4 regions of the Paraglaciecola sp. 25GB23A genome follow, and region 4 is predicted to be linked to each of the others. Evidence: predicted binding sites of a transcription regulator. Region 4 holds the regulator's gene; each other region holds the start of a gene.

Region 1 (3,193 bases), on a different contig from region 4:
AGATTGCTGTTTAGCAATCTGACTCAAAAGCTCTTTACCTACAGTGCCACAACCTACTAAAAATACATCTATAGTATGCAGATTAGAGAAAAAGTTTTGATGCACAATTTTGACTGCTTTTTTGGCTTTATCCATCTCAATAACCGTCGAAATAGAGCGTTCTGAAGAACCTTGAGCAATGGCCACATTATTCACTCTTGCCTGGGCCAACGAACTAAAGAATTTGGCGGCGAGGCCTTTAGTGTGACGCATTCCATCGCCGACTAACGTGACAATCGCCAACTTATGACGCACTTCAATCGGATCGAGTAAGTGATTGCTCAACTCTAGGGTAAATGAATCTTCTAACAAGGCTAAAGCCCGATTAGCGTCCTTGTCGTGAATACAAAAGCTAATACTGTATTCTGAAGATGACTGGGTAATCAGACTGATAGAAATATTAGCATTCGACATGACTTCGAAAACTCGACTCGCCATACCGACCATGCCCTTCATACCAGGACCAGCAACGTTAAACATTGCCATATTGTCTAGATGAGAAATACCTTTAACACTGGTCCACACTGTGCTGGCTTCATTACTAATCAGGGTACCGGGTGCACTAGGATTGAGAGTATTGCGAATTAAACAAGGAATATGGTGTTGAGCAATTGGGCCAATGGTTTTAGGATGCAATACCTTGGCACCAAAATAAGAAAGTTCCATGGCTTCTTGGTAGGTCAATTTATCGAGTAATACTGCACCTTCCACCTGATTAGGATCGGCATTGTAAACACCGTCAACATCAGTCCAGATTTCACAACACTCTGCATCAATACAAGCCGCTAAAATAGCAGCAGAATAATCTGAACCATTGCGCCCTAGTGTTACTTTTTCACCCTCAGCATTAACCGCCACAAAACCAGGCATGATAAGGACTATATCGCCGGAACTATCTACATCAGTAAAACGCGCTTTACTCGCAGCAACATTGGCGATGCTATCGAGATAATCACCTTCGGCCAGCACGTAATCGACTGGATCAATAATTTGATTCTGGTGACCTAGTGCCGTCAGTATTTCACTAAAGATATTCACACTAACGTATTCGCCGATACTCAAAATTCTTGCCACCACCGATTCGGGCGCACATTGCAGTAAAGCAAATCCTTCTAAATTTTGATTTAGCTCTTTTAGGATAAGATGAACATAGTCAGCTAGTTTGACTTGGTTAATAGTCGGAATACGTTCTTGTAGCTCATCTAAGATACCGAATAACACCATGTTTAACTTAGCAAATAACTCACCATAGTCTTTGCCGAGGGCTGCTTCATCACATAACAACGACAGGGCATTGGTTACGCCTTTAGGAGCAGATAATACAACAGCAGCGCCACTAACCTGATGGCAGGCCATACTAATGTCTTTTACCATTAAGTATTTTTCAGCATCCGCTAAAGATGACCCACCAAACTTCAACACCTTCATTTATTTGCTCCTTTAATTTTATAACCAAGACCTAAGGTTTGGCGCTCTGAATTTTTACGACACCCAATAACAAAAAAGCCCGCTTTAGGTCGCGGGCTTTTTTGTTTAATGCTTGAGCACTAGCCAGCGACCACCTCATAGAGGGTGGTAATAATCATCATGCCGGTGGTGCGTATTATTTTTATTTTCATGTGCGCAATTTGCCGTATAGACGTCTATATGTCAACCAGCAAACCGAGTTGTTTGGTTATTAATTATGCTTGTTTTGTTGCAAGTCAAAATACTTTGGTAAAAATACTCCGCCAATGGCATTAAAAACAATCAATAATCACTATGCCTTGCTCAACCATTGCATGATTTGAAGTTGCACTTTGATACATTTTTTATCAGATACCAGAGCGAGCAAGCCTTGCTCGACTACTGTCTGCTGTTCATTAGTCAGATTATCCACACCCTCATGTTGCAGTTCTTCTAAGCTCAACAGGATCTCATGTAAACTTACTATAGTGTGTTGCAAAGGGGGGTCTTGCTGTTTTGCACTGAGTTGCTGCATTATTTTTTCAAGTAAAGACAGGTAGTACTTTAACTCATGACCCCACTGAATATGAGCTTCCTGCGAATTAGGTAAGACCATACTCATTTTTTGCCACTGTCTTAGTGTCTTAGCCAGATAGGCAGACAACACGATTTTGTCGCCTTGTTTAATATCATCTTCATTACATATAAGTGTTAAGGGTTTAGGCTGTTTTTGACTGACTTCAGATTTAGTCTCATCCATTAAACGGTAACCGCGTGCAGCCTTACTAAGCAAACCAATAGTGACGGGCATTAACTCCGCTATCTGTTGACCTAAACTGAACAAGATATCAACATTGCCATGTTTTAACTCTAATTCAATTTCATTAATTGCGTCACTGCGACCGCATGCCAATACTTGCCCTCTATCCCATACTAACTCTACCTGCGTGCGATCTGACCAAGTTAATAAAAATACTGAGCGAATAAACTGCGTAGAAAACTGGCAAATCAAGGTATTTTGTACTTCAGGCAGATTAAAGAAGCTTGGCCATACATCAGCCGGAAATAAACTTAAATCAGGCTTTTCAGGAACACTATGCAGATGTAGCCCTAGGGATATATTGTATTCTGGTCTTTGTTGCAAACCTGCGACACCTTTTCCTGCCGTTTTTAAGGTCTGTTCGTAGTGATGTTGACAACCACGAATACGCAAACCCATGTCATTTTTTCTAAAGTCACGATCAAGCGTATCAAAGTAACTATTGCTTAATTCAACTTCACTTTGCTCAATAGTGGCATCGAGTTGAGGTAGTAGTTTTTCAATTATAATGGGCCCTGCAAGGGCCTGGGTGCTCAATTTCAACTCTATTTCAACTTCCATAACGTTGTTCAATTCTCCGGTGTGAGTTCAATTGAGATGCCTCAACAATCATCTTAGTTGAGTAAATTAACTCAAATAGTGGCTGATTAGATGATTTAACTAGACTATTTTAATGTAAGCTTGCCTTTCACTTTGTCAGGCAATACCATTTGCGACATATTATAGAGGCAAGTTTTAAGATTATGCGCAAACGGTTAGTATTATTTTTTATTATAGTGTCCACTTCACTTTTCGGCTCATTAAGCATGGCCCAAGAGCCTAACGACAGTGAAGGCGATATTCGTTATATTTCTGACGACCTTTTTACCTTTTTGCGCTCTGGTCCTG
Region 2 (3,193 bases), on a different contig from region 4:
GCATATTTGCAACAATATCGTAATGAAAGTCCTTAAGGGAAATATTGATTGTCACTCTTCACTGGGTAAGGGTGTGCATTTCTGCATCCAGTTTCCGCTTTAGATCTTGTACCATCACTTAGTATCGCAGTATTAAAAACGAAAAAGGCCCAGTAACTTGATACATCATGTTACTGGGCCTTTGAAAATCAACTCAATGCTTAGTGTAAGATACGGGTTTTGAGGGTTCCCTCAATTAAGGTTAACTGTTCAAAAGCTTCTGCAGCATCATCGGTTTCAACATCAATGACTACATAACCAATATTGCCTTTAGTTTGCAAATATTGCGCGGCAATATTGATGCCCTTTTCAGCAAAAGCTTGGTTAATTTTGGTCAATACGCCTGGTGTATTGTGGTGTATATGTAATAACCTTGAACGATTAGTATGTGAAGGCAATGATACTTCTGGAAAATTGACTGCTGACAACGTTGAACCATTATCGCTGTATTTGGCCAGTTTGCCCGCTACTTCAATACCAATATTCTGTTGCGCTTCTTGCGTGCTGCCACCAACGTGTGGCGTTAATATAACATTATCAAAGGCCATTAATGGCGACTCAAAGGGATCGTCATTAGACTTAGGTTCAACTGGAAATACATCAATCGCTGCACCAGAGAGTTTTTTGCTGTTTAAGGCTGCCACCAAGGCATCAATATCAATGACAGTGCCACGGGCAGCATTCATGATAATGGCGCCATCCTTCATAAGGGCAAACTCTTTTTCACCAATCATATTTTGTGTTTGTTCAGTTTCAGGTACATGCAAACTAATCACATCAGAAGTTTTAAGTAATTGTTTTAATGTTTTTACTTGGGTTGAATTACCCAGAACAAGCTTGTCTTCAATATCGAAAAATTGCACTCGCATACCAAGATGTTCAGCCAAAATACTTAACTGAGTCCCAATATGGCCATAACCAATTATACCTAAGGTCTTACCACGCGCTTCAAAAGAACCATTGGCCGATTTATCCCAGATACCTTTATGCGCTTTGGCATTCTTTTCAGGAATACCACGTAGTAGCAAAATTATCTGCCCAAGGGCGAGTTCAGCAACCGAACGTGTATTGGAAAAAGGCGCATTGAATACCGGAATACCGCGCTTCTGTGCGGCGTCTAGATCAACTTGATTGGTGCCAATGCAAAAGCAGCCTACTGCCACTAATTTATTAGCCGCTTCAAATACAGCTTCAGTGAGTTGGGTGCGAGAACGAATACCGATGAAATGCACGTCTTTTACTTTTTCTATCAATTCATCTTCAGGTAGTGACGTTTTTAAATACTCAATGTTTTCATAACCATTGGATTTAAGGGTATCTAAAGTACTTTGATGTAAGCCTTCAAGTAATAGGATCTTAATTTTATCTTTTGGCAGTGACACTTTGCTCATTAGGGTTTCCGCGTTACGATTTAGAGGATATACATTCAGACATCTGGACGTCTATTTGTTGTGAAAATAGCAGAATTTAGCCCAATTAGAAAGACATAGAGGGGCAAAAGCGCCAAATATTCTGAGATTTTTAGTTATGAATTATGCATTATGCTCATCGCGGTGTCTCAGAACCGCTTGCGCATTTTAAGTAATATGCGGCTTGAAGCTAAATAGCAGAAATTAATGAACGCTATTGGTTAAAATTGTGCCTCGAACCAACTTTCAAAAATCAAACAAGCCGACACACTATCGACTTTTTGTTTATCCAGCTTTTTATAGCCACCTAATTCAAATAGTCGAGCTTTGGCATCTACTGTGGTCAGCCGCTCATCACAGGTTTCTACCGGCACACGATATTTTGCATTAAGTCGATTGGCGAATTTTTTCGCCGCAAAGGTTACCTGTTGATTAGAGCCATCCATATTTAAGGGTAAACCCACAACCACCAAATGCGGAGACCATTCAGCAAATATTTGTGCTAAATCATCCCAATTCGGAATACCATCTAAGGCTTTTAGAGCGGCAAGAGGCGATGCTGTGCCAGTAACTTCCTGCCCAACAGCGACACCGATACTCTTAGTACCAAAGTCAAAACTAAGCACGGTGCGTTGTCCTAACTTCGTCATGTCATATTGCTCTTGATGATATGAGTCATTAAGCGTGACCCACATCAGGACCAAGTTGCCAAATATCGATACCTAATTTATGTACCGCAGCTTCCCATTTTTTGTGAATGGGTACTTCAAATAAAAGATCTAAATCAGCTTCAATCGTTAACCATGAATTAGTTTGCAACTCTTCTTCTAACTGACCGGCTGACCAGCCAGCATATCCTAAGGCCACCAACGATTTTTTTGGACCATTGCTATTGCCCAAAGAGCCCAATATATCTTTAGACGTCGTCACCATAATATCGTCTGTCAGCGACAAGCTAGACTCCCAACCTGACTGAGTCGTATGTAAAATAAAGCCTCTCTCCTGACTTACCGGCCCACCAGATAAAACAATATCGTTGGCTTTTTCTTCTAATACGATAGCGTCTTCATCAGTTTGAGCAATCAACTGTTTTAATGTCATACCAATGGGCTGATTAATCACTAAGCCCATGGTGCCATTTTCATTATGTTCACAAATATAGGTTACCGTGCGTGAGAAGAAAGGGTCGTCCATACTTGGGGTGGCGATCAACAAGTGATTTTGCAAACTTTGCATAATTATGACTGACTCCCAAGACGCGGACTAGCCTGCAAACGCACTTCAATGGCGTCAAATAACATACCGGTAATACTGATGTCGTAAGCGGCCTCTATTTCTCGCACGCAGGTAGGGCTGGTCACATTAATTTCAGTAATGCGGTCACCGATAACATCCAGACCAACAAATATTAGGCCTTTTTCTACTAACAGAGGCGCTATCGCCTCGGCTATTTTTTTGTCTGACTCAGATAAAGGTTGTGGCCTGCCCGTACCACCAGCCGCTAAGTTCCCACGGTTTTCACCTTTAGTGGGCAAACGTGCCAAACAATATGGAACCACTTGACCGTCTACAATCAAAATACGTTTATCACCATCTTTAATCTCTGGTAAATAACGCTGAAACATCGCGTACCGAGACCCTAATTCAGTCAAGGTTTCAATAATAACGCCTAAATTGTTGCCGTCTTCTTTTACTCTGAAGATAGACGTACCGCCCATGCCATCTAAGGGTTTACAAATAATATC
Region 3 (3,193 bases), on a different contig from region 4:
GCTAAATTAACTTCAGAACCCGTCGCGATCAGAATAATTTGCGGCTGACCTTGGCAATCTGCCAATACATAACCACCTTTGGCTACATTCGCCAGTTGTTCACTCGTGCGACTTTGAGCGACCAAATTTTGACGACTAAAGACTAAGGCTGTTGGACCCGATGTGCGCGCTAAAGCTGACTTCCACGCCACCGCAGTTTCAGCACCATCACAAGGACGCCAAGTATTCAAATTAGGTGTTAAGCGCAGGTTAGCAACTTGTTCGATAGGCTGATGGGTTGGGCCATCTTCGCCCTGTCCTATTGAATCATGGGTATACACAAAAATGTTAGGGATGCCCATAAGAGCGGCCATCCGCACAGCATTGCGGGCATATTCCATAAACATTAAGAAGGTAGCACCAAAAGGACGGAAACCACCATGCAAGCCGATACCATTCATAATACCGCTCATGCCGAATTCACGCACACCGTAATACAAGTAATTGCCACTCGCATCTTCAGCAGTAATGCCTTTTGCGCCTTTCCACAAGGTTAGGTTAGAGCCCGCTAAATCCGCTGAGCCGCCCAATACTTCTGGTAGCATGGTTGCAAAAGTTTGAATTGAGTTTTGTGAGGCCTTACGACTGGCAATATTTTCTGCTTTGGCTTGTGATTCAGCAATAAATGCATCCGCCTTTTCACTGAAATCGGCGGGTAATTCTCCGTCTAGGCGACGTTTAAGTTCAAGGGCTAATTCAGGATAAGCGTGTGCATAGGCTGAAAATTTGTCATTCCACTGGGCTTCTGCATCAGCACCTTGAGCTTTAGCATCCCACGCAGAATAGATATCTGCAGGAATTTTAAATGGCGCATGTGGCCAATTTAAAAACTCACGAGCCGCAGCGACTTCTGCTTCTCCTAGAGGAGAACCATGACTGTCGTGACTGCCTGATTTATTCGGTGAACCAAATCCAATAATGGTTTTACAACAAATCAAAGAAGGTTTGTCCGTCACCGCTTTTGCCGCTTCAATTGCTGCAGCTATCGCCTGTGGATCATGGCCGTCAACATCGGCAATAACATGCCATCCGTAGGCTTCAAAACGTGCGGGGGTATTGTCAGTAAACCAGCCCTCAACATGGCCATCAATTGAGATACCATTATCATCCCAAAACGCCACCAACTTGCCCAAGCCCCAGGTACCGGCTAATGAGCACGCTTCATGGGAGATACCTTCCATCAAACATCCATCACCGAGGAAACAATAGGTAAAGTGGTCAATGATGTCATGATCAGCACGGTTAAACTGGGCTGCTAAGGCTTTTTCAGCAATAGCCATACCCACGGCATTGCTGATACCCTGGCCTAGAGGACCCGTTGTTGTTTCAACACCGGGTGCATAACCATATTCAGGGTGACCAGGCGTTTTTGAATGCAACTGACGAAAATTTTGTAGCTCTTCAATGGGCAAGGCGTAGCCAGATAAATGCAACAATGAATATACCAACATGGAGCCATGACCATTAGACATCACAAAGCGGTCACGATTAGCCCACTTAGGATTTGTTGGATTATGACTTAAAAAATCACACCATAGCACTTGTGCAATATCGGCCATGCCCATTGGGGCGCCTGGGTGACCAGAATTAGCTTTTTGCACAGCATCCATGCTAAGCGCTCTAATAGCGTTGGCAAGTTCTTGACGTTGGGGCATGTTGTCTCCTGACTATAAAATTAAAATCACATTACTAAAGTAAATTAAAAGGAACAGATCCGATTGGACAGGCATTTTGTATTAGCCTATCAACAACTTCAATGCTTTTCATATAACAAAAGGTTGTTTTACCGTGACTTTATCTCTCTAAATAAAGTTAAATCAACTGAGACGTTTGGACGTCTAGATGGAAAGACTGGTATTTTACTTAACATTAGGTAAAATGACGACCTATCAAGTCGATAAAACAAAATCGAACCAAGTAAGGCAAATTATGACAACACAATTATTCACCTCAGAGTCAGTCTCTGAAGGACATCCAGACAAAATCGCCGATCAAATTTCTGACGCGGTACTCGATGCTATACTTAGCCAAGACCCAAGAGCACGAGTTGCTTGTGAGACTTTTGTCAAAACAGGTATGGTGCTGGTCGGTGGTGAAGTGACCACATCGGCATGGGTCGATATAGAAGAGATAACTCGCAAAACTGTCAAAGAAATTGGTTATACCCATTCCGATATGGGTTTTGATGCTGATTCTTGTGCCGTGCTTAATGCCATAGGTAAACAGTCTCCTGACATTAACCAAGGCGTTGACCGCAGTTCGCCTGAAGAACAAGGTGCCGGTGATCAAGGTTTGATGTTTGGTTATGCCAGTAACGAAACCGATGTACTGATGCCCGCCCCTATTACCTATGCACACAGACTGGTCAAACGCCAAGCAGAGGTAAGAAAGAACGGCACCTTGAGTTGGTTACGCCCTGACGCTAAAAGCCAAGTTACCTTTATTTATGAAAACAACCAACCGATTGGCATTGACGCTGTCGTTTTATCAACCCAGCACTGTAACTCAATCAGTACCGAAGAGTTGCGTGAAGCGGTGATGGAAGTGATCATTAAACCAGTCTTACCGGAAAAATGGCTAAACGCAAAAACCAAATTTTTTATTAATCCCACAGGCCGTTTTGTTATCGGTGGTCCCATGGGCGATTGCGGTCTAACTGGTCGTAAAATTATTGTTGACACTTATGGTGGTATGGCAAGACACGGTGGTGGTGCTTTCTCAGGAAAAGATCCTTCAAAAGTCGATCGCTCTGCCGCTTACGCTGGACGTTATGTAGCTAAAAATATTGTTGCTGCTGGCTTAGCAGATAGATGTGAAATTCAAATTTCTTATGCTATTGGTGTGGCTGAGCCAACTTCAATCAATATTGAAACCTTTGGTACCGGCAAGATTTCTGAAGCCAAACTAATTGAATTAGTCAGAGCGAATTTTGATTTACGCCCCTATGGCCTAATAAAAATGCTTGATTTAGAACGTCCAATATATTTGGCCACTGCCGCCTACGGACACTTTGGCCGCGATGAGTTTCCTTGGGAACAAACTGATAAGGCTGAAGCGCTTAGAGCAGGTGTTTGATAAACACTAATCTATGTTAGATATTTGAACGCCTCATTTTTGAGGCGTTTTTTTTAAAGCAATGGATATTCTTTTGCAG
Region 4 (3,193 bases):
TTGTATGAAACAAACGATAGTGTAACTAATTGTCAGCCCTTACTCCAAGCATATGACAAATTGCGTAGCTCAACTCACTGCGATTTAAAGTATAAAAATGGAAGTTTCTCACTCCTTCTTTTGCCAATACCTTAACCATGTCCATGGCGATACTGGCGCCCATTAGATTGCGTGTAGTCTGGTCGTCTTGATCCAAGCCATCATACATTTTATGTAACCATTGAGGCACATGCACATTGGTGAAACCCGCAAAGCGTTGCAAGGTTTGATAATTTGTTACAGGCAAGATACCGGGCACAATATCTAAATCAATTCCTGCGGCGGCAGCACGATCTCTAAAACGTAAAAAAACTTCAGCATCAAAGAAAAACTGACTAATAGCCTCAGTTGCTCCCGCATCCGCCTTGCGTTTTAAATTTAATAAATCAAATTGACTATTTGGCGCTTCTGGATGTTTCTCCGGATATGCCGCAACCGCAATATCAAAGTCTGCAACACTTTTCAGTAAACTCACTAAATCTGATGCATAGGACTGCGGTTTCTCTACGCCAGGAGGTAAATCTCCCCGTAAAGCGACAATTTTGCGAATACCGCTTGCCCAATAGTCTTTGGCTATCTGAATTAGCTCTTCTTTTGTTGCGTCGACGCAAGTCAAATGAGGCACTGCAGCGATCCCGGTTTCTGCTTGAATACGCTTTACCACATCATGAGTCCGATCGCGCTCACCACTGTTTGCACCATAAGTAACCGACATGTAGGCCGGTTTTAAAGGCGCCAAACGTTCTACTGATTTCCACAAAGTGCGTTCCATGGCATCTGTTTTAGGCGGGAAAAACTCAAACGAAACATTAATCCCCTTCACTTCTGATAAAGACTGATTTAATGCATCTATGCCTTGTGCATATGACACCATGTTAACTCCAATATAATATTTAGCCGTTTAGACGTCTAAACTAAACTTTGTACGTAAAGCCGTCAAGATGTTTAGCAGTCTATCATTGACCTTTAGCCCGTATTAGTTAGAATTTCCGCGTATAAGAAAGATAAAAGCGAGTAAAAATGGCAAATTCAACAAAATGGAATGGCGAATATATTCATCCTTATGCTGACCACGGTAAAAAAAGTGAGCTAGTTAAAAAGGTGACAGTATCAATTCCACTCAAAGTTTTGAAAGTTTTAACCGATGAGCGCACCCGTCGTCAGGTTAATAACTTGCGGCATGCGACAAATTCAGAGTTATTGTGTGAAGCGTTTTTACATGCCTTTACTGGGCAACCTTTGCCAGATGATGATGATTTAGGTAAAGACAACGATCAGCACATTCCCAAAGAAGCCCGCCGACAAATGCTTGAAAAAGGGTTTGAAATTGATGGTGATGGGGATGGCGAGATAGATTAAAAAGAGGTAATCGTCAGAGGCAATATTTGCGGCCAAATAAGCCGCAAATACTATGCAAAGTTGCTTTGATAATCACCAACCCTTTAGCTGTAATCGTATTGGCCGCCCTTGGCCAAAGCTGCCTTGTAGGCTGCTCGGCTATGTATCTTTTTAACAAAAGCGGCGATGTGAGGATATTGTAGAGCAGCGCCACGGGCTACTGTTGCTTCCAAAGGAAAACTCATTTGAATATCTGCCCCAGTCATTTGATCTCCGGCAAACCACGGATTGTTTGCTAGGTGCTCTTCTATAAATTGCATATTTGCAGTGATATTGGGTCCAAAGTAACCGCCCATCACTTTATCTGCAATTTTGTTAGCAATCATTTTAACAAAAAACGGCTTAGCGTTAGTTCGCACTTTATCGAACACTAATTTCGCCACCATAGGTGGCATAAGCGAACCTTCGGCAAAATGTAACCAATATGTATATTGTCTATGGGCCTCCGTTCCTTGGGGGGGTAGCATATTTTTTTGGCCATAAGTGAAGGCTAGATACTCTATTATCGCCCCTGATTCAGCAACCGTTATCTCGCCATCGCTAATAACAGGCGATTTACCGAGCGGATGAACGAGCTTCAATTCTCTGGGTGCCAGATTAGTCACCGCATCTCTTTGATAGCGTTTGACTTCATAAGGCAATTCAAGCTCTTCTAACATCCATAAAATGCGCTGTGAACGAGAGTTATTTAAATGGTGGACGACAATCATAAATTTTCCTTTTAATCTTTAATATTCATGTTTACGCATTTCAGTTCAAAACAGACCAAAGCGGCCACTACTCAAGCGCTAAGCCTACCGCTAAGCCTTTTTCATTAACCTGCTCTTTTACCCACGCCCATAATTGTGGGTTAGCATTTTCTATCGCTGCATTTTTAGTCAAAATTTGTTTCACGGTAATGTGATGTTCAAGCCAACTTTGGCAACCATTATGCAAATTTTGTATTATGGGCATCAAGCGATCTATGGCTTTTGCAAATTTGGCTTCAGGGCTGCTGGCCTGCTCAAACTCTTCCCATAAAGCCAAAAAGCGAGCGCCTGTTTCGTCTGGCAATAAGGCAAACAAACGCACTGCGGCAGCATGTTCATTTGCATAGTCATCGTGATTTGCGTCGTAAGCGAACTTATCGCCTGTGTCGATTTCTACCACATCATGCAATAGCAGCATAGTGACTACGGTAAGTTCATTCACCGCCTCACTAGCGTAACGACTTAATGTCAGAGCCAACAAAGCAATTTGCCAGCTGTGTTCTGCGCTGTTCTCAAAGCGGTTTAAACCTAGAGGTTTAATTCGTCTTTCTACTGTTTTTAGTTTTTCAAGTTCAACTATAAAGCCAATAATGGCCTTAAATTCATCCATTTGAGTCATGTATTACCCTAGTACTAGTGTTTTTAGCGATGTTATTTTCCACTCGGATCTAAACTGGCATAATAAGCCGACAAATTTGCTATATCAGCATCACTCAAGCCACTGGCCATAGGTGACATTTGCATATTCTTACGTTCACCATCCCTAAACGCTTTTAATTGAAGAACTAAATACTGCTCTTTTTGGCCGGCTAAATTAGGATACATTGGGATCATCGAGACCCCTTTGCTACCATGGCAGGCATTACACGTGACCGCTTTTGTTTTACCAGCCTCAATATCGGCCGACCACGCACTAGTAGGAAAAAAAGTACTGGCCACTATAGCGGCGATAAACGTTAATTTTTTATGTAATATCATCTTAGACCTTAATTTTTTGGTTATTGGGC

The links. The regulator MetJ, encoded in region 4, represses methionine synthesis genes. The targets are predictions, from matches to a motif close to TAGACGTCTAGACGTCTA.
Region 1: a site for MetJ is predicted at 1,668-1,685, ahead of thrA (bifunctional aspartate kinase/homoserine dehydrogenase I). Genes of this name have one in related genera too.
Region 2: a site for MetJ is predicted at 1,467-1,484, ahead of serA (phosphoglycerate dehydrogenase). Genes of this name have one in related genera too.
Region 3: a site for MetJ is predicted at 1,863-1,880, ahead of metK (methionine adenosyltransferase). Genes of this name have one in related genera too.

The regions. Positions count from the first base shown of each region.
Region 1 covers NZ_JBDYKM010000014.1:83,118-86,310, forward strand. The annotation lists gene thrA (bifunctional aspartate kinase/homoserine dehydrogenase I) at 1-1,467, opposite strand, end outside; gene ABKW31_RS16260 (CYTH domain-containing protein) at 1,799-2,866, opposite strand; gene ABKW31_RS16265 (TIGR04211 family SH3 domain-containing protein) at 3,049-3,193, shown strand, end outside.
Region 2 covers NZ_JBDYKM010000029.1:3,661-6,853, forward strand. The annotation lists gene ABKW31_RS20660 (HAMP domain-containing sensor histidine kinase) at 1-103, shown strand, start outside; gene serA (phosphoglycerate dehydrogenase) at 201-1,430, opposite strand; gene ruvX (Holliday junction resolvase RuvX) at 1,670-2,098, opposite strand; gene ABKW31_RS20675 (YqgE/AlgH family protein) at 2,127-2,684, opposite strand; gene gshB (glutathione synthase) at 2,687-3,193, opposite strand, start outside.
Region 3 covers NZ_JBDYKM010000010.1:2,381-5,573, reverse strand. The annotation lists gene tkt (transketolase) at 1-1,694, opposite strand, end outside; gene metK (methionine adenosyltransferase) at 1,969-3,114, shown strand; gene ABKW31_RS13925 (hypothetical protein) at 3,168-3,193, opposite strand, start outside.
Region 4 covers NZ_JBDYKM010000003.1:341,378-344,570, forward strand. The annotation lists gene metF (methylenetetrahydrofolate reductase) at 26-913, opposite strand; gene metJ (met regulon transcriptional regulator MetJ) at 1,060-1,398, shown strand; gene ABKW31_RS08795 (glutathione S-transferase) at 1,482-2,147, opposite strand; gene ABKW31_RS08800 (HD domain-containing protein) at 2,215-2,805, opposite strand; gene ABKW31_RS08805 (cytochrome c) at 2,838-3,164, opposite strand.